Regions from separate parts of the Sphingobium sp. TomMM15 genome, predicted to be linked through region 2. Evidence: riboswitches for the same ligand, from Rfam matches in the RefSeq annotation. Region 2 holds a riboswitch; the other holds the start of a gene.
The links. Region 2 has a riboswitch for cobalamin ahead of ACZ51H_RS15930 (HoxN/HupN/NixA family nickel/cobalt transporter). Riboswitches for the same ligand answer to the same signal wherever they lie in the genome.
Positions count from the first base shown of each region.

Region 1 (10,285 bases), on a different replicon from region 2:
GCTGGCCGACATTCCCCAGCGCGGCGCCCGCACGGTGCAGATCGAAGGCGAAAAGGAAATCGCCGTGTTCCGCACCAGCGACGACAAGGTCTTCGCGCTGGTCAATGAATGCCCGCACAAAAAGGGTCCGCTGAGCCAGGGTATCGTCCACGGCCACAGCGTCGCCTGCCCCCTGCATAACTGGAACATCGCCCTGAAAACGGGCGAGGCGCAGGGCAATGACAAGGGCTGCACGCCGACCATCGCCGTGAAAGAGGAGGGCGGCCGCATCCTGATCGCCCGCCCGGCAGCGATGAAGGCAGCAGCCTGACGAGCATCAAGCTTCCGGTCCCCAGCCATAACGGCGGGGACCCGGGTGGGGGTGTCTTGTTGGCCATCCCTTGCGGCAAGCACCTCCACCCAATTCTTGTTCCTCGGGAAGAAGAGGTAAGAGCATGACAGAGGCCATCCGCACCACCTGCGCCTATTGCGGCGTTGGTTGCGGCATTTCGGCCACGCCGACCGGACCCCGGTCGGTCACGATCAAGGGCGATGAAGCGCACCCGGCCAATGGCGGGCGCCTCTGCTCCAAGGGCACGCATCTGGGCGAAACCGTCGGCCTGACCGGCCGCCTGCTGCACCCGATGATCGGCAACAAGCGCGCCAGCTGGGACAAGTCGCTGGACCTCGTCGCGAAGAAATTCCGCGAGACGGTCGAACGCTACGGCCCCGACAGCGTCGCCTTCTACGTCTCCGGCCAGCTGCTGACCGAAGATTATTATGTCGCCAACAAGCTGATGAAGGGCTTCATCGGCACATCCAACATCGACACTAACAGCCGCCTCTGCATGTCGAGCGCGGTGGCGGGGCACAACCGGGCCTTTGGCGAGGACATCGTGCCTGCCACTTATGGCGACCTCGATGAAGCGGACCTGATCGTCCTCGTCGGCTCCAACACCGCCTGGTGCCACCCCATCGTCTATCAGCGCATTCAGGCCGCTCGCGCGGCACGCGGCACGAAGCTGGTCGTCATCGACCCGCGCCGCACCGAAACCTGCGAAGGGGCGGACCTGCATTTGCCGGTGAAACCCGGAACCGACGTCGCGCTGATGAACGGCCTGCTGGCTTGGTGCGACGCTGAAGGCATCACCGATCCCGCCTTCATGGCCGAACATGTGAACGCGCCCGAAGGATTCTGGGAGCATATCCGCACCGGCCACGACCTCTGGACGACGGCCAAGACCTGCGACATCGCGCCCGCGCTGCTGGAGCAGTTCTTCAAGCTGTTCGCCGCCACGCCGCGCACCGTCACCCTGTTCAGCCAGGGCATCAACCAGTCGATCCGTGGCACCGATCAGGTGAACGCGATCATCAACGTCCACCTCGCCACCCGCCGCATCGGCAAGCCGGGCGCCGCGCCCTTCTCGATCACTGGCCAGCCCAACGCGATGGGCGGCCGCGAAGTCGGTGGCCTTGCCTCGACCCTCGCCGCCCACATGGACTTCGCGCCGGAAAATGTTGAGCGGGTGGGACGTTTCTGGGCCGCCCCGAACATGGCGACCAAGCCGGGCCTGAAAGCCGTCGACCTGTTCCGCGCCATCAACGAAGGCCGGGTCAAGGCGCTTTGGGTGATGGCCACCAACCCCGCCGTCTCCCTCCCCGACGCGAACCGCGTCCGTGAAGCGTTGGAATCTGTCCCTTTCCTCGTCGTGTCGGACATCATCGCCGACACCGACACCAGCGTCCATGCCGACGTCCGCCTGCCCGCCGCCGGATGGGGCGAGAAGGACGGCACCGTCACCAATAGCGACCGCACAATCAGCCGCCAGCGCCCCTTCCTGGCGCTCCCCGGCGACGCCAAACCCGACTGGTGGATCGTCAAGGAAGTTGCCCGCCGCATGGGCTTTCGAAACGCCTTCGCCTATGACCGGCCCGCCGACATCTGGCGCGAACATGCCCGCCTGACCGCCTATCAGAATGACGGCCAGCGCCTGCTCAACCTCCGTGCCCAGGCCACCATCGGCAACGACGCCTATGAAGCGATGGAGCCCTTCCGCTGGGGTGGCGACAAGCCCTTTGCCGATGGCCGCTTCTCCACCCCCGATGGCAAGGCGCGGCTGGTCCTCACCAAGCAGATGGACCTTCAGGAGCCGCTCAAGCAGTGGCCCATGACGCTCAACACCGGCCGTTACCGCGACCAGTGGCACACGATGACGCGCACCGGTCTCTCAGCCAAGCTCGCCCGCCATCGCGAGGAGCCGCTGGTCGAAATCCACCCGCAGGACGCGCAGGAACTGGGCATTTGCGACGGCGACCTCGCCCGCGTCCAGACCGCACAGGGCAACAGCATCTTCCGCGTGGCTTTCAGCGAAGGCCAGCGTGTGGGTGAAATCTTCACGCCGATCCACTGGACCGACCAAATCTCCACCGGCGGCCGTACCGGCCTGCTGCCCCGGCCATTGGTCGATCCTCATTCGGGCCAGCCCGGCTTCAAATCGACGCCCGCCAGCATCGAAAAGGTCGCGACGGAGTGGAAGGGCTTCCTCATCCTGCGCGGCGAGCAGCCTGCCAAAATCCCCTGCCTCTGGGCCACGAAGGTCACCGTTCCGGATGGCGCGCTCTACGAAGTCGCGGGCAATGGCGACCCCGTGCGTCTTGAAGCCTGCCTGCCCAAAGGCGACCGCGTCGAAGCGGTCGACATGACGCGCGGCACCCGCCGCATCGCCATCATCCGCGAAGGCAAGCTGGCAGCCGTCCTCTTCGTCACCCGCACCGGCCTGCTCCCCTCGCGCGACTGGCTCATCGGCCAGCTTGAGGCGGAAGAGGTGGGCGCATCCGTCCTCGCCGCGCGCGGTCCCGGCAACCAGCCTGACAAAGGGCCGACCATCTGCGTCTGCTTCGACATCGGCCTCAACCAGATCGTCGCCGCCATCCGCGACCAGAGCCTGGTCGACGTTCCCGCCATCGGCAAGGCGATCGGCGCGGGCACCAATTGCGGGTCCTGCCGTCCCGCGCTCGCCAACATCCTCGCCCAAATTCCGCAGGAGGCCCTTCATGCAGCCGAATGAATTGATCGCTCCCGGTGAAGTCTGGCTGGTCGGCGCAGGCCCCGGCGACCCGGACCTCCTCACCCGCAAGGCCGAAAAGCTGATCGCCGCCGCGGAGATCGTCTTCTACGACGCCCTCGTCGGCCCCGGCGTACTTGACCTCATCCCGCAGGGCGTCGAGCGGATCAGCGTCGGCAAGCGTTCCGGCCGCCATTCAAAGGCGCAGGAAAGCATCAACGACCTGCTCCTCGCCGCCGCCAAAGCAGGCAAGCGCGTCGTGCGCCTCAAGGGGGGCGATCCCTCGGTATTCGGCCGCTCATCCGAAGAGATGGAGCATCTCGCCGCCGACGGCATCCGCTTCCATATCTGCCCCGGCATCACCACGGCAAGCGCTGCTGCCGCAAGCGGCAGCGCCTCGCTCACCCTGCGCGGCAAGGCGCGCGGCCTGACGCTGGTGACCGCGCATCTCAAAGCCAGTGAACCGCTCAAGCTCGACTGGGAGGCGCTCGCCCGTCCCGGCGGCACGCTTGGCATCTATATGGGCCGCGCCGCCGCCGGAGAGATCAGCCGCCAGCTGATCGCCGCAGGCCGCGATCCCGAAACGCCGGTGATGGTGGCGGTCAACGTCTCGCTCCCCACCGAACGCCTGATCCGCGGCAAGCTGTCCGCGCTTGCCTTTCTGGTCGCCACGATCAGCGACGAAGACCCGACCCTGCTGCTGATCGGCGAAGCGGTGGCGGGAACGTCCATGCCTGTAGGGGTTGCAGCTAGCGTCGCTCTACAGGTTTGAACTTGCCCTCCACATCTTTGCCTTGAGCCTGTCGATGCCGCTGCCTTAGTTGGAAGGAAGGTAAGGGGTTTCGGCAGGCTCAGACCGGTGGAGCCCGTGGGCTTGCGGTTGTAATGATGTAACTTCGTGCTCCTGCGAAGGCAGGAGCCCATTTGCGGCCGTGAGAACTGGGCTCCTGCCTGCGCAGGAGCACGGAGTGGTTAGTTCTTTGGCAATCCGGCAATATCCTGCGGTCGATTTATATTCGGCAGGACGATGTCCGCCCGCTCCACGATCCGCGCGCCGATCCGCTCCAGCCAACCATATATCGACCGGCTATTCTCCTCAGCCAGATGAGCATCCATTTCATCCGCAAGCCCGGCAGGCCAGAACCCCGCCATTTGCTGCCCCTTCAACACTGCAGCGCCTTCTCCCGTCAGCGCCTCCACCAGCGCCGCCGGATAGACCGGCATGTCGCATCCCGTCGTCAGCACCGCCTCATAGCCTTCGCTCCGCGCATGATGCAGCGCCGCATTCAGCCCGCCCAGCGGCCCCATGTCCGGCGCGGGCCGATCGGATAGGCTGGTCAGCCCCTCGACCGTCCGTCCGCATACCACCACCGCCTCAACGTGGGGCGCGATTGCCGCCACCGCATGCTCCATCAGAGTCCGCCCGTCCGGCATCAGCGCCATCGCCTTGTCGCTCCCGAACCGGCTGGATCGCCCGCCCGCCAATACCGCGCCCAGCAATCGCATTATCCACTCCTTGGCAGAACCCTCAACTTCCCCTATGGCGCGCGGCGTGAGCGGGCAACTGTTCACGACAGATCGCGCCGGAAAGGGAATGCGGTGCGGACGGGATCACCGTCCAACTCCGCGGCTGTCCCTGCAACTGTAAGCGGCGAGCGCGATGCACAGGGAAACCCGCAAGCCTTCAAAGGGGAAGGCGAGGGGGACCAGCCACTGGACCAAAAGTCCGGGAAGGCGTGCATCACCGCGACGACCCGCGAGCCAGGAAACCTACCGGCGCATGGTCGCTCTTGCCTTGGGTCCAGGGATAGGTCCGGGCACGGTGTTTTCCGTCTGAGCGACGAAGCGGCGCAGGGCCGCATCGGTGCGCGTGACGGGGCTGGCGTCTCTTCTTCCCGCGCATCGGCCGCTTATGCGGCAGGCCCTGGGCTCATGTCGCATGGCGCTCAGGGAAGACAGACATATGATCAGGACCGGAATTTCACTGCTGGCGCTCCTCGCCGCCACCCCCGCTCTCGCCGAAGATTCGGGCGAGATCGTCGTCACCGCGCTCGGCATTGAGCAACCCACCGATGAAGTCGGGCAGGCGGTGACCGTGATCGATGAAAAGACGATCGAAACGCGCCAGAATGTCAGCGTCGTGGACCTGCTGATCACCACCCCCGGCATCCGCTTCAACCGCACCGGCAGCCTGGGCAACGTCACCAGCGTGTCGGTGCGTGGCGCCGAAACGACGCAGACGCTGGTGCTGATCGACGGCGTGAAGGTCAACGACCCGAGCGGCATCGGCGATCAATATGATTTCGGCAATTTGCTTGTCGGCAACATCCGCCGGATCGAGGTGCTGCGCGGTTCCAACTCCATTGCCTATGGCAGCCAGGCGATCGGCGGCGTCGTCAACATCATGACCGGTATCCCAAGCGAAGGGTTCGGCGGCAAGGCGTCGGTCGATTATGGCTATGCCGATACGCTGAATGCGAAGGCGGATGTATCGGGCACCAGCGGCATATTGTCGGGCGGCGTGGGCCTCGCCTATTTCCGCACCGATGGCATCTCCGCTGTCTCTTCCGATTTTGGTGGCGCGGAAAAGGATGGCTATGAAAATATCACTGGCAATGCCCGGCTGAAGATCGCCTTCACCGATGATCTGAGCCTCGACCTGCGCGGCTATTATATCAACGGCGATCTCGACTATGACAGCTTCTTTGGCAGGCCGGCCGACAGCCCCGACGTCGCGAAGTCCAATCAATATATCGGCTATGCGGGCGTGAATTTGGCGCTGTTCGACGGCAAGCTGACCAACCGGGCGGCCGTTACCTGGTATCAGCAGGATCGCGATTATTATTTCGTGCGCGGCAACGCCCCGGACTTCGGCTATTCCGGGACGAACCTGCGCTTCGAATATGAAGGCGTCTATCAGCCCATCGATGACGTGAAGCTGCTGCTCGGCTATGAACATGAGCGGCCCGATTATGAGTTTTTCGGCTTCGGTTCGCAGGAAAGCCACCGCGCCAACATCGACAGCATCTATGCGCTGGCCGTGGTAAAGCCGGTAGCGGGCCTGTCCATGACAGCAGGGGTGCGTCATGACGATCACAGCCAGTTCGGCGGCGCGACGACGTTCGGCGCGAACGCCAACTACACGCCCAATGGTGGCGCGACCAATTTCCGCCTGAGCTACGGGGAGGGCTTCAAGGCGCCGTCGCTCTATCAGCTTTACGATACATTCAGCGGCAATCCGGACCTGAAGCCCGAGCGTTCGAAGAGCTACGACATCGGCTTCGACCAGAATCTGGGGAGCGACCGGGCGGTGCTGTCCGTCACCGGATTCTGGCGCGACACGCGGGACCAGCTGAATTACGACAATACGACCTTCACCTATGGCAATCTGGATCGCACCCGCGCCAAGGGCGTGGAAACGACGCTGACGCTGCGTCCGGTCGATGCACTGACCTTCACCGCCGCCTATAGCTATGTCGATGCGCGTGATCGTTCGCCGGGCAGCGCGGCCTTTGGCGAGCGCCTGCTGCGCCGCGCCGCTAACGCCGTCAGCGCATCGGTCGATTATGCCTGGTCCTTCGGCCTGTCGACCGGGGCGACCGTGACGATGGTCAGCGACAGCGTCGATCTCGACCCCGTGACCCGCAACCGGGTGCAGATTGACGGCTATGCGGTAACGGATATCCGCGCCTCCTTCCCAATCACGGAAAGGCTCGAAATCTACGGCCGCATCGACAATTTGTTCGATCAGGAATACGCCACCGCCTATGGTTATGGCACCTACGGCCGGTCGGCCTATGGCGGCGTGCGTGTCCGCTTCTGACGGTAGAAGGTGAAGGGGGTGGGCGACCGCCCCCCTTCATCGCCGGGGCGCGGCCTTTGGCTGCGTCCTGCCTTTGCTTGCGGCGTCCGCCTGCGTCACGATGCTGCGCGCGGCCTGCACATAAGCGGGGCCGCCGCACACCGTCCAGGCTTGCGGCACGCGGATGCGGGGGATGGATCGCAGCACCGGGTGGTGCAGCATCTCCGTCCCCTGATCGACGACCTTTTCGCTGCCTTCCTCCACGATCAGATAATCGGGCCTGGCCGCGATCATCTCCTCCAGCGGCACCTGCGCCAGCGCTGGCTTGCCAAGCTTTGCTGCCAGATTGGTGAGGCCCGCGCGCCGGATCAACTCATCGACCAAAGTTCCGGTCCCGGTCATATAGCCGCGCCGCTGATAATAGGCAGCCACGCCGCCGCGCCGGGACCGGGGCAGGGCGGCGAGGTCGCGCTCCATGCCCGCGATCATCGCCTCGCCCCGCGCGGGATGGCCGACAATGGCCGCCACCTGCCGGATCTGTCCCCTGATCGCCGCGAAGCTGTCCGCGCTCGCCAGCCCCAGCTTGCGCCATCGCCCGTCCGGCGCGCTGACAACGCCGCCAGTGCCATCGGGAAAGCCGATCACCAAATCGGGACGCAGCGCCAATACCTCTTCGGCCGGACGTTTCAGTACCGGAAAACGCCGCGCCTTGGCGATCGCCGCCGACAGTTCCGGATCATGCCCATAGGGACTCAGAGCCGCGATCTGCCCCGGATCGGCGAGCGCCAGCACATATTGGTCGGAACAGGTGTTGAGCGACACGATATGCTTGGGCGGCACGGGGGCGGCTCCGGTCAGGCTGACCAAACAACATATCGCCAACATCCTTCTGCGCACCAATCCAGCCTCCGCAAAGCGCCGTGCTCCCGCTTTCGCCGCAGCACTACAACCCCTATCAGCAGCCTTGGAGCGCGCAAGCCATGAAGGCCCGCCGCCATCCCCTGCTGCTCCCCATCCTAATCGCGCTCACCCTTTTGGCAGCGCTTGGCTCCCTTACACTGGGCGCGGTCCCACTCTCTCCCGCCCGCATCCTGGCCGTCCTCACTGGCGGCGGTGACGAAGTCGCCCGCGCCATCCTCATCGACCTGCGCCTGCCCCGCATGCTGCTCGGTCTCATCGTCGGCGCGATGCTCGGCCTCGCCGGAGCCGCGCTTCAGGGCTATCTCCGCAACCCACTCGCTGAACCCTCGGTCCTCGGCGCCTCCAACGCGGCAGCTCTCGGCGCTGTCTGCGCCCTCTACTTCGGCCTCGCGCAGCTTCACCCGCTCATCCTCCCCGCCCTCGCCATCACCAGCAGCCTCATCGCCATCGCCGCGCTGTTCCTGCTCGCAGGCCCATCGGAAAGCCCACTGACCCTGATCCTCGCAGGCATAGCGGTCGCAACCCTCGCGGGGGCGGGGATCAGCCTGTCGCTCAACCTTTCACCCAATCCCTTCGCCGCGATGGAGATCATGAGCTGGCTGATGGGCAGCCTTGAAAATCGCAGCTACGCCCATGTCTGGATCGCGCTGCCCTGCGTCCTCATCGGCGCCGCGCTGCTGATCGCCGACGGCCGCAGCCTCGACGCGCTGACCTTGGGGGAGGAGGGCGCCCAAGCACTGGGCGTGGACCTTTCCAAGGCGCGACTGCGTATGATGCTGGGTGTCGCCATCGGCGTCGGCGGAGCAGTGGCAGTTTCGGGCGCGATCGGTTTCGTCGGCCTCATCGTCCCTCACTTGGTCCGTCCCCTGACGGATCGCTCCCCTTCGGCCATCCTGCTCCCCTCGCTGCTCGGCGGTGCGGCGCTGCTGACGCTGGCGGACATCGGCGTCCGGCTGATCCCCACCAGCAGCGAACTCAAGCTCGGCGTTCTGACCGCATTGCTCGGCGTCCCCGTCTTCCTCGTCCACCTGATGCGGGAGCGGCGGCTATGGTAACCATCCGCACCGACAACCTGTCCGTTCGCCTTGGCCGCCATGCCGCCGTGACCAGCGTCACCACGGTGCTGGCGCCGGGGCAACTGGTCGGCATCATAGGCCCCAATGGCGCTGGCAAATCCACGCTGATCCGCGCCCTGCTCGGCCTCATCCGCGCGGAAGGTGGCGAAGTATCGATCGACGGCCTCCCGATCGCCAGCCTCAGCCGAAAGGACATAGCGCGCCGAGTCGCCTATCTACCGCAAGGCCAGACGCTGCACTGGCCGTTGCTTGTCGAACGGTTGGTAGCGCTCGGCCGCATGCCCCATCTCGGCCCACTGTCCCGCCTGTCTCCGCAGGATGAGGCTCTAGTCGATGCCGCGCTAGCCCGCGCCGATGTCCTCCACCTGAAAGGCCGCATCGCGACCGAACTATCAGGCGGCGAGCGCGCCCGCGTCCTCCTCGCCCGCGCGCTGGCAGTAGGCGCGCCCGCGCTCATCGCCGACGAACCCCTCGCGGCTCTCGACCCCGGTCATCAACTGGATGTCATGGACCTACTCAAGGCCGAAGCCCGCGCCGGCTCGCTGGTCGTCACCGTCCTGCACGACCTCGGCATGGCGGCCCGCTATTGCGATCGATTGCTGCTGATGGACAATGGCAAGCTTGTAGCCGATGGCAAGCCGCTCGACGTCCTGACGGAACAGAGCCTTGCCCAAGTCTACGGCATCTCCGCCTGCATCGAGCCCGATGGCGAATGGCCGCTGATCCTGCCAACCGGGCGGATCAAAAGCTAACCACCACACTCCGTTCGCCCTGAGCCTGTCGAAGGGCTTCTCTTTTCTTTTAAGAAGGAAAAGGCTTCGACAGGCTCAGCCCGAACGGGGGAGGGGCTGTTATTCCGCAAAAGCCTTGGGCGCAGCCGCCACCACCGTATAAGTTCCGGCACCAACCTCCGACACTTCCAGCGCCCGCTCGGCAACCCCGCCACGCCCGAACCGGAACGCGCCATCAATCCCCGAAAAGCCCCCCGAATCGCGCAGCCGCGCCGCCGGGAATACCGTCCCCGGCTTCCAATCCCGCGAAATCCGCACGGTCAGCAGCACCGCATCATAGCCCAGCGCCGACAGCCGAAACGGCGCGCTGCCATAACGCGCCCGATACTTGCCCGCCAATTGCCCATAAAGCCCATCGGACACGCTGGCGAACCACGCGCCCCGCAAAGCCGGAGCGGACGCCAGTCCGCGATCCGTATTCCACAATTCCGTGCCCAGCAGGCGCGCCGTCGCCCCGCCATTCTTCCGCACGATCGGCGCCAGCTGCAACGCCACCCGCCCGCTGTCCGCGATCAACAGCGCGTCATAGCTGGACGAAGCCTGCAATTTCTTGACCGCCGCCGTCATCGAAGCAGGCGTCCGGTCGAACGTCTGCATCGACACGACCGTCCCGCCCACGCCCTCGACCGCACGGAGGAGCGACGTGCCCGA
Region 1 is NZ_AP027314.1:94,901-105,185, forward strand. Features, by position in the region: gene nirD (nitrite reductase small subunit NirD) at 1-310, shown strand, start outside; gene ACZ51H_RS00485 (molybdopterin-dependent oxidoreductase) at 435-3,047, shown strand; gene cobA (uroporphyrinogen-III C-methyltransferase) at 3,034-3,816, shown strand; gene mobA (molybdenum cofactor guanylyltransferase) at 4,017-4,550, opposite strand; cobalamin riboswitch at 4,612-4,836, shown strand; gene ACZ51H_RS00500 (TonB-dependent receptor plug domain-containing protein) at 5,008-6,867, shown strand; gene ACZ51H_RS00505 (ABC transporter substrate-binding protein) at 6,904-7,731, opposite strand; gene ACZ51H_RS00510 (FecCD family ABC transporter permease) at 7,827-8,822, shown strand; gene ACZ51H_RS00515 (ABC transporter ATP-binding protein) at 8,816-9,595, shown strand; gene ACZ51H_RS00520 (penicillin-binding protein activator) at 9,695-10,285, opposite strand, start outside.
Region 1: linked by a shared signal. The riboswitch ahead of ACZ51H_RS00500 (TonB-dependent receptor plug domain-containing protein) and the one ahead of ACZ51H_RS15930 (HoxN/HupN/NixA family nickel/cobalt transporter) in region 2 are both predicted to bind cobalamin.

Region 2 (10,285 bases):
GCGACCACCTTGCCGAAGCCGCCGAACATCACGTTGGCGAAGCTGCGGTTCATCGCCTTGCACATCACCAGCGCCAGGATGAAGCCCGAAGCCCCGTCCAGCGCGCCCGCGACGATCAGCAGCTTGTTGCCGAGCGCAAAGCCCATCGCGGATGCGGCAAGACCCGCATAGCTATTCAAGAGCGCGATGACGGTCGGCATGTCCGCGCCGCCGATCGGGATGACCAGCAGGATGCCGAACAGCAACGCCAGACCTGCGAACAGCGGGAACAGCCAGGTCTGCGTCGGGTCAAGCGCCAGCGTCACGCCGATCGCCACCGTCGCCAGCGCCACCGCGCCATTGACGATGCGCTGGCCGGGGAAGGACACCGGACGGCTGCCCATCAGTTCCTGCAGCTTGGCAAAGGCGACGATCGAGGCGGTGCAGGTCAGGAAACCCAGCAGCATCTCGAACATCAGCGCCCACAGGATGAAGCCGCCCGCATATTCGGCATGGGCGTGCTTGTAATATTCAGCCGCGCCGATCAGGCCGACGGCGAGCGCGCCAAAGGCGTGGGAGATGGCGGTTCGCTGCGGGATCGCCGTCATCGGCATCAAGAGCGCCATCGGAATGCCCGCCGCCGCGCCCGCGATCATCGCGATGATGATCAGGTTGTAATCCACCACCTCATGCTGGACGAGCGCGCCGATGATGGCGATCACCATGCCGATCTCGCCCGCGCGCACGCCGCGACGGGCTGTCGAGGGATGGCTCATCCACATCAGCGACAGGATGAACAAAGCAGACGCGACAATCGCCGCGAAGGGTACGAAAGCGTCCATCTGTTACTTCCCCCGCGGCTTGAACATCTTGAGCATGCGATCGGTGATCATGAACCCGCTGACCAGGTTCACGGTCGCGCAGAACACCGCGATGAAACCCAACGTCTTCGCCAGAGGCGTCGCCCCTGCCTCACCCGTGATCGTGATCGCCCCCACAATCACAACCGCCGCAATCGCATTGGTCAGCGACATCAAAGGCGAGTGCAAAAGCGGCGACACCTTCTTGATCAGCTGAAAACCCAAAAAGGCCGCCAATATGAAGACGAACAGATAATCTGCATTGAAAGCGTTCACTGACTTATCCCCTGTCCAGAAACCGCGATCCTATCAAGAAAACCTGGCGATCTTCCAATTTCGCCCAGGTTCGGAGCTTATTGCCCCTGCCATGATCGCTGGCTCCTATAAAATCCCTCCACGCACTATTAAGCGTGCCATATTGATCCAATACATCGCAGGCAAGCCGGTCAGAGCAATTTATCACATAGTCGATTCGCGCAACGAATTTATTCAACCTCTACGACAAGTAGGGCTGCGGGCATCAGCGATTTTCAAAATCGCTTGCAGCCGCGCTCTTCTTCATCCGCCTTGCTTGAGCGTCAGGGGCAGGCCAGCGGCGACAAATACCACACTGTCGCAAGCGGCCGCCACATGCTGACTAAGCAGGCCCGCTTCGTCTCTGAAACGGCGGGCAAGTGCATTTTCCGGGACGATGGAGAGGCCGACCTCATTGGCGACCAGCACGATGGGAAGGGTGCAGCCGGTAATGGCAGCGATCAGTTCTTCGCTCCACCGGGCGATGTCTTCGCCAGCCAGCAGCAGGTTGGACAGCCACAGGGTAAGGCAATCGACAAGGATCGGGCCAGATGGCGTACGCGCGTGGGCATTCCGGATCGCGGCGGGCAGATCGATTGGGGCTTCGACCGTTCGCCAGCGCGCGTTGCGACGGGCGCGATGCATGCCGATCCGTTCGTGCATTTCAGCGTCATACGCCTCGGCCGTGGCGATGTAGGTCATGATGCCCGGCAGGGCTTCGCACTGCGCTTCGGCATGGCGGCTCTTGCCCGAACGGGCGCCGCCTAGCACGAGCAGCTTCTGGAAAGCGGTCATCGCCCGATCCCTCCGATCAGCGCCGTCGCGAGCCAGAGCAGGGCACAGGCCCGGACGTAGAGCGCCAACGCGGCGCGGGCGAAAGCGGGCGTGGCTTCGCCCCCTTCCCCGCCGATCCATGGCTTGGCATGATATTGGCCTTCATAGGCGACCGGCCCGGCAAGGCGGATGGCCAGTGCGCCTGCCATCGCCGCCTCCGGCCAGCCTGCATTGGGCGATGCGTGACGGCCATGGTCGCGCCAGAGGATGCGCCAGCCGCCCAAGCCCGCGACGCAGATCAAGAAGCCGGACAAGCGCGCGGGGATCAGGTTCAGCAAGTCATCGAAGCGAGCGGCGGCCCAGCCGAAAGCCGCGAACGGCTCCTCCCGGTGGCCGATCAGGCTGTCGGCGGTGTTGACCGCCTTATAGGCCCAGATTCCGGGCAGGCCGCCGACGAGCAGCCAGAAGAGCGGCGCGACGACGCCATCGCAAAAGCTTTCAGCAAGGCTTTCTATGGCGGCTCGTGCAACGCCTGCTTCATCAAGAGTGGCGGTATCGCGTCCGACGATCTGGCTGACCGCGCGGCGGGCAGCGAAGAGATTGCCTGCTTCGAGAGCCTGAACGACGGGCAGGACATGGTCGTACAGACTGCGCTGCGCAAGTGCTGGCCAAGCGGCAAGCGCAAGCCCTGCCCAAGCCCAGGAGCCGAGGAAGTGGCGGATGATGAATTCTGCGGCCCAACCTGCTGCGATGGTGGTCGCGAGGAGGAGAAGGAGTGTAATGATACCGCCGAAACGGCGGCGCGCTGTGCCGAAGTGGCGCTGGTTCAAACGGCGCGCGCAAGCGGTGATGATCCCGGCGAAGGCTCCGACCGGGTGGCCGATACGGGTGTGCAACCGGGCTGGCCAGCCTAGTGCCGCATCGATGATCAGCGCGGCCAGCTCAACCAAGCGCTTCGTCCAGCCGGGACATGGCGGCATCATCGGCGGGCAGACCGAAGCGGAGCCAATGAGGGTAATCTTCGAAAGGGCGGGTGAGAATGGCGTGGCGCGCGAGGCGGTCGAACAGGGCGGCGGCGTTCGGCGTGTCGATCAGGCGGAATAGCGGGCAATCGCCGCGCGGGATGAAGCCGTGGCGGATAAGTAGCGCATCGAGGCTGGCGGCGCGGGCGGGGAGGGTCGCGATCGTCTCGTCAATCCAGCGCTGGTCTCGACAGGCGGCGCGGCCAAAGTCGATCGCGGCTGCGGAAAGGGGCCAGTCTCCCAGCAGCCTGCGGCAGGCGGCAATGATGGAGGCCGGGCCGAGGAGGAAGCCGAGGCGGACACCAGCGAGCCCGAAGAATTTGCCGAAGGAACGGAAGATGAGCAGGCGGCGGGAATCCGCGACTTCGACCGCCATGCTGGCGCCGGGCAGGCAGTCAGCAAAGGCCTCATCGACGACCAGCCAGCCACCTTCCCTTTCCTGTTGGGCGAGAAGCTGCTGCATCTGCGCCCGCGTGTAGAGGCGGCCATCGGGATTGTTAGGATTGGCGAGCAGGAGGGCGGTGCCCGGTGGCGCGTCTTCGGGTCGCTGCAACGGGCGCGAGTTCGGGAAAACCTGCGCATGGGTGCGGTAAGACGGCAGGATATGGCAGGCGGGTGCATCAATCAAATGATGAAGCAGGCGCAGGCCGGTTTCGCTACCCGGCAGTGCGCAGATGTGATCGGGGGAGACGCCGAAATATGTGGCGGCAGCCTGTTCGAGATCGGCAAGTGCCGCGGGATCGGGGAGGGATTGCCAGTCCGGGTTGATCGTGGCGGTGCCGGGCCAGACGAGCGGATTTATGCCGGTGGAAAGATCAATCCAGGGAAGGCGCGTCTCATAATGCTGACGCGCCGCAGCCAGACGACCACCATGCCAATGGAAGATACCACTCATCGTGCCAGCACCAGTGCGGCTAGCAGGCCGCTTTCGATGAGTTCGATCCCGGCACCATGACCATCGCCAGAAATGCCGCCGATCCGGCTGCGCAGCCACCATCCCCAAAGCGGGACGAGGATAGCGGCGGACAGGAGGGCGGGAATGATCAGGCAGAAAGCTAGGGCCAGCATCGTCCAGCCGAGCAGATGCGCCGGGCTGATGCTTTCGCGGAAGCGGCTGGCCAGGCCCTCATGGAGCGGCGGGAGCCAGAGGGTCCATGCCAGGGGGCCGATCCGCGCGACGAAGGGCACGGCGATGAGGGCGATCGGCGCGACATGCTCCGCGCAGAGGCGCAGCAGGACGAGCTTCGCCAGCAGTTGCAGGACGATGGTGACGACGCCGAAGCTCCCGATATGCGGGTCGGCAAGAACGGCGGACAGCTTTGCCGGGTCGCCATGGGCTGCCCCTACCCCGTCAGCGATGTCGCCAAGACCGTCGAGATGAAGCGCCCCGGTGATGGCGACCCAGGCGATCAGGCCGAGCAAGGCGGCCATCCAGGGTTCGACGATCAGGCCGATCGTCATGGCGGCGGCGACGGCGAGGCCGACGATGATGCCGGTCGCGGGAAACCAGCGGATCGCAGCGGCAAAGTCCTCCTCCTCCGCGCGCACTTGCGGGAGCGGCAGGCGGGTCATGAGTTGCAGCGCGAGGACGAGGCGGATCATGTCACGAGGCCGGTGATCTGCGCGTTTGGATTGTCTCCCGTCCAGATACGCAGGCTGAGCAAGGCACCATAGGGAAGGTCGATTGCCCAGGCCTGCTGGTAAGTGAAGCCGCACAGGGTAGTCAGCGCGCCACGTATCGCACCGGCATGGGTGAGAACCAGCGATGGCCGGTCGATTTCGCCAAGTGCCGCCTTTACGCGCAGGCAAAGGCTGGACCAGCTTTCCCCTCCCGGCGGAGGATGGTCATCGGGGGACGACCAGAAGGGACCAATTTCCTCGGCGGGCAGAGTGGCGGGGTCGGTGCCCTCCCATTCGCCGAAGTGCAGTTCGCGCCAGCGCGCGTCGATGTCGTGCGGCACCTGCCGGGCGGCGGCGATCAGGGCGGCGGGAGCGCGGGCGCGTGTCAGGTCGGAGCTGATCAGGCGGTCGAACGCAAGCGCGCGGGATCGTTCGACACATAGCTGCATGGCGGCCGGGTCGGGCGGCATATCCATGTGACCGAGCAGGAGGCCGGGCGTTTGTGGCGCGGCGTGGCGCATCAGGTGGAGCGTGAGGGGGCTCATAGCGCGTTAGCCACGGCGGCTTCGGCGAAGGTTGCCATCTGGTCGTGCGCGGCGACGGCCGAGCGGATGAGTTGCGCCGCGACCGCTGCGCCGCTGCCTTCGCCGAGGCGCATGTTGAGGTGAAGCAAGGGGTGCAGGCCGAGCTTTTCGAGCAGCCGGACATGGCCTGCTTCGGCGGAGCAGTGGGCGGCGAGGCAGTGGGCCGTGATGGCGGGATTGTCTCGCGCCAGAGGGGCGATGGCCGCGCCGCAGATAAAGCCGTCGAGCAGCACCGGCACACGCATCATGCGCGCGGCAAGGACGGCGCCTGCCATCGCCGCGATCTCTCGCCCGCCGAGACGGCGGAGGGTTTCGAAGGCGTCGGTGCAATGGGGACCGTGCAGCGTATGCGCGATCTGGACGGCCTGCGTCTTGCGAGTGAGGGCTGCTGCGTCGATGCCGGTGCCCCTCCCCGTCCAGTCCTGCGCCTCGCCGCCGAAGGATTGAAGGCACAGCCCGGCGGCGGGGGTGGTGTTGGCGATGCCCATTTCACCTGCGAAGAACAGGTCGCAATCTTGCACGACGGCGGCGGCGCCCGCGTTCAGGGCGTCGAGGCATTCGGCCTCCGTCATGGCGGGGGCTTCGCATATGTCGGCGGTGGGTTTGTCGAGGGCGAGCGGGACAATGACCAGCTCGGCTCCGCAGGCGGTGGCGAGTACGTTGATCGCCGCGCCTCCTGCCTGGAAATTCGCGACCATCTGCGCGGTGACGGAAGCCGGGAAGGCGCTGACCCCGCGCGCGGCGACGCCATGATTCCCCGCGAAGATGGCGGCGCGAATGCGGTCGGCGCGTGGACGTTCGCGGCCCTGCCAGCCTGCCATGAAGAGGGCGATGTCCTCCAAACGACCGAGCGATCCGGCGGGCTTCGTCAAGGAGGCCTGACGGGCGGCTGCGGCTTCGACTGTTGCCGCATCAGGTTCCGGGAGCGTGGCAAGCGCGGATTGGAAGGCGGCGCGATCCTGAAAGTGGATCATGTGCAGACGAAACCTTCGGGCGGCGTGCGGACGATGAAATGGCCCTTCACCCCCTGCGGCCACTCGGCGTAGCGAACGACGCCTTCTTCGCTGGCGGCGTGGCGCAGGGCATAGTCAAGGATGGCGCGCGCGGCGTCCGCGTCCGGGGTGAAGTCGCCCAGCACATAGCCGACTTTGCCGGGACCACGCACATGAACGGTGCAATGACGCTGGCAGGCGAAGAGGCAGGGCATGTCCTGCACGGCAACCGCTTCATAGGCAGGCTCGGCCGCCTGAAGGTCGCGCATGGCCGCAACCAACAGCGCGCCGCCGCGTCGCCCTGCCCCATCTTCCCGCTGATCGGCGGACAGGCGGCAGGTCGAGCAGACCACCACCGACGCCCCGTTTTCGACCGCGCACAGCATCAGCGGCGCGCTTCCATAACCATGTGAACATGAAAGACCGTCATCATGGCCCTCCTCGCAAAATCGAACCGCAAACAGCCCAGCCCGGCCGAATGGCGAGCAAGGCGGTGGCTGTCGTCCGCGAGGGGAACCCCGTTCGTCCGGCACACCCTGTCCGGTCGAAGAACGACTGCGGCAGGCAGGTCTCCTGGCTCACGGGTCGCTGCGCACCGGCCGCCTTCTCGGGGGAAAAGCTCCCCCAATGGCTGCGTGGCCGGTCCACTCACCGCTTACAGTTGCAGGGGCAGCGCGGGCATTACACCCGACTTCCCTTTTGATCCCCGAGGGGAACCTGTCGCGGGGCTGCTGATAAAGAGGCGGTGGCGCGTCCGCAAGCGGTAGATGGAGCGGCGCTTCGTCAGTCGGGCAGTTCGCCCACCGCGAGCACGGCATCGGGCCGGGCAAGCACGACGATCGGCAATCCGGCGCTGGCCGCGCGCTCGGCGGCCAGACGGGTCGGGGCGGAGATGGTGACGAGCAGGGGGCAATTGGCGAGCGCTGCCTTTTCCACCAGCTCAAAGGAACATCGGGAGGACAACAGCGCGAAACCGCCATCCCAGGACATTTGCCCCCGCCGCATGGCCCCGATCAGCTTGTCGAAAGCATTGTGACGTCCCACATCCTCATAGGCGAGGCGAATAGCGCCATCCGGCCCCGCCAAGGCAGCGGCATGGACCGCGCCGGTTTGCCGGTTGAGCGGCTGATGTGCGGCAAGATCGCGCAGGGCGCCGAAGATAGCTTCCCGGCTCGCTTCCGATCGGGCGGTCACGGCAGGCAAGGGCCGCATCGCCTGTTCCAGATTTTCCACGCCGCACAGACCACAAGAGGAATCGGAGACGCGATGACGGACCCGGCCGAGCAGCCCCTCGACGCGGTCTTCCGGCAGCGTAGCCCGTGCGACCAAGCCCTGCTCAGTAGCATGGACCTCGACGTCGAGCGGCGCGTCGGATGGGATGACCAGCCGCTCGGCCAGCGCGAACCCCTGCACCAGTTCCGCAACGTCGGCGGGCGTCGCCATCAACACGGCATAGCCAACGCCGTTGAACTCGATCGCGACGGGCACTTCCTCCGCCAACTCGCGCGTCACGGGCGATGCTTCGCCATCGGGGGTGATGCGGGTGAAGGAGAAGGGCGAAGACATAGGGCCGGTCTAGGCGGGCAATGTGCCTCCGGCAAGCAAATGGACGCGGCCATGCAACTGCCGCTTCCCTTTGGTGGCTAAGCCATCTATGCACGGCCACGATCGCGCCGGTGCCCGGAAGGGCTTTAAAGGGAATGCGGTGCGGGTTGCTGAAAAGGCACCCAAATCCGCGGCTGTCCCTGCAACTGTAAGCGGTGAGCGAGACGCATATCGACCTTCCGTCACTTGTCGGGGGTCAGCCACTGGGCCGGACGCTAAATCATGCGAGGCCTGGGAAGGCCATGTGTCGAGCGATGACCCGCAAGCCAGGAGACCTGTCGGCGTCTGGTCGCTCTTGCTTTGGCCCAGGGGATGGCCGGGGCACGGTATTCCGTCTGAGCGACGCGTGCGGCGGGGCCGCACCGGCTTCATGTGCCGGACGCTTCATCGCGTCCGTCCGGCGCGTGATGTCGGCCGCGTAGCGGAGGCCCCGTCCAGTCTCGCTGACGCTGACGGGAGCCATGCTTTTATGGCCATGCAATTTCCGGCGCTTCGTCGCCGTGCCACTTTCATCTTCGCGGGGCTGATCGCCGCCAACATCGCGTTATGGCTATGCGCCTCGCTGATCTTTGCGGGCGACACGATGATGCTGGGCACCGCCCTGCTCGCCTGGAGCCTGGGGCTGCGCCATGCAGTCGATGCCGACCATATCGCCGCGATCGACAATGTGACGCGCAAGCTGATGCAGGAAGGTCAGCGGCCGCTGACCGTCGGCCTTTGGTTCGCCATCGGGCATAGCGCAATCGTGCTGATCGCGGCGGTCCTCATCGCCTTCGCCGCCAGCGCGCTTAGCCGCGTTGAGGCGGCGGGCGAGATTGGCGGGACGATCGCGACGGTCATCTCCGCCACTTTCCTCTTCACCATTGCCGCGATGAACCTGATGATCCTGCGATCGGTGTTGAAGACGTTTAACCATGTCCGCAGCGGCGGCGCCTATGTCGATGAAGACATGGACATATTGCTGGGCAATCGGGGCATGCTGGCCCGCCTGTTCCGGCCGCTGTTCCGTCTGGTCACGCGCAGTTGGCACATGGCGCCGCTGGGCTTTCTGTTCGGCCTGGGATTCGACACGGCGACCGAAGTCGCGATCCTCGGCCTGTCGGCAGGGCAAGCGGCGAGCGGGCTTTCGATCGCGACCGTGCTCATATTCCCCTTGCTGTTCGCGGCGGGCATGGCGCTGATCGACACGGCGGACGGCGCGCTGATGATGGGCGCCTATCAATGGGCGTTCGTGAAGCCGATCCGCAAGCTCTACTACAACATCACCATCACATCGGTGTCCGCGCTGGTCGCAATCGTCATCGGCGGGATCGAGGCGGCGGCGCTGCTGGGCGACAAGTTGGGCCTGACCGGCGGCGTCTGGTCGGTGGCCGCCGATCTGGGTGAGCATTTCAACAGCCTCGGCTTCTTCATCATCGGCCTGTTCGCCGCCTGCTGGCTGGTGAGCTGGATCATCTACCGCTGGAAGCGCTTCGACGAGATCGAGGTGCTCCTCCCCAATCAAGGACAGACAATATGAGCAAGGTTCCTGCCACCGTCATCACCGGATTTCTGGGTGCTGGAAAGACGACGCTGATCCGCCATTTGATCGAGAATGCGGGTGGGCGGCGGCTAGCGCTGATCATCAACGAATTTGGCGATGTCGGCGTCGATGGATCGCTGGTGAAGGGCTGCGGCGATGAGGCCTGCCCGGATGAGGATATTATCGAACTGGCCAATGGCTGCATCTGCTGCACCGTGGCGGACGATTTCCTGCCCACGATGCAGCGGCTGCTCGACCGGGATGTGCCGCCCGATCATATCATCATCGAGACATCGGGCCTTGCCCTGCCAAAGCCGCTGGTGAAGGCGTTTCAGTGGCCCGATATCCGGACACGGGCGACGGTGGACGGGGTGATTGCACTCATCGATGCCGATGCACTGGCGGCGGGCCGCTTCGCCCATGACGAGGAAGCGCTGGCTGCCGCTCGGGCGGCTGATCCGACGCTGGACCATGACAGCCCGATCGAGGAGCTCTTCGAGGATCAGCTGGCCTGTGCCGACCTTGTGCTGCTGAACAAGACCGACTTGGTCGAGGGCGGCAGGCTTGCGGAACTGGAGCGGGATCTGGCGGCAGAAATCCGGCCGGGCGTGCGTATCGTGCGCACCGCGCGGGGGGAGATCGACCCGGCGGTCCTGCTCGGCCTTGATGCCGGGGTCGAGGACCAGATCGACGCCCGCCCCTCCCACCATGACGAGGAGGAGGATCATGATCATGAGGATTTCGACAGCTTCGTCATGGAGTTGGGGGAATTGGGCAATCCTGCGCCGCTGCTGGATGCTCTGAAGCAGGTCATAGGCGATCACGACATATTGCGGGTGAAGGGCTTCGTCGCCATTGCAGGCCGTCCGGCAAGGCTGGTCATTCAGGCGGTCGGGCCACGCATCCAGCATCATTATGACCGGCATTGGCAGGCGCAGGAGATGCGCGCTTCGCGGCTGGTGGTGATCGGCCAAGCGGGGCTGGACCGGGCGGCGATCGAAGCCGCGCTTTCAAAACAGCTGGCCGCCGCCTG
Region 2 is NZ_AP027315.1:692,758-703,042, reverse strand. Features, by position in the region: gene ACZ51H_RS15980 (NAD(P)(+) transhydrogenase (Re/Si-specific) subunit beta) at 1-821, opposite strand, end outside; gene ACZ51H_RS15975 (NAD(P) transhydrogenase subunit alpha part 2) at 825-1,115, opposite strand; gene cobU (bifunctional adenosylcobinamide kinase/adenosylcobinamide-phosphate guanylyltransferase) at 1,398-1,928, opposite strand; gene cbiB (adenosylcobinamide-phosphate synthase CbiB) at 1,925-2,890, opposite strand; gene ACZ51H_RS15960 (threonine-phosphate decarboxylase) at 2,850-3,824, opposite strand; gene ACZ51H_RS15955 (adenosylcobinamide-GDP ribazoletransferase) at 3,821-4,531, opposite strand; gene ACZ51H_RS15950 (histidine phosphatase family protein) at 4,528-5,094, opposite strand; gene cobT (nicotinate-nucleotide--dimethylbenzimidazole phosphoribosyltransferase) at 5,091-6,107, opposite strand; gene ACZ51H_RS15940 (DUF1636 domain-containing protein) at 6,104-6,511, opposite strand; cobalamin riboswitch at 6,672-6,861, opposite strand; gene fdhD (formate dehydrogenase accessory sulfurtransferase FdhD) at 6,909-7,691, opposite strand; cobalamin riboswitch at 7,783-8,027, shown strand; gene ACZ51H_RS15930 (HoxN/HupN/NixA family nickel/cobalt transporter) at 8,200-9,249, shown strand; gene cobW (cobalamin biosynthesis protein CobW) at 9,246-10,285, shown strand, end outside.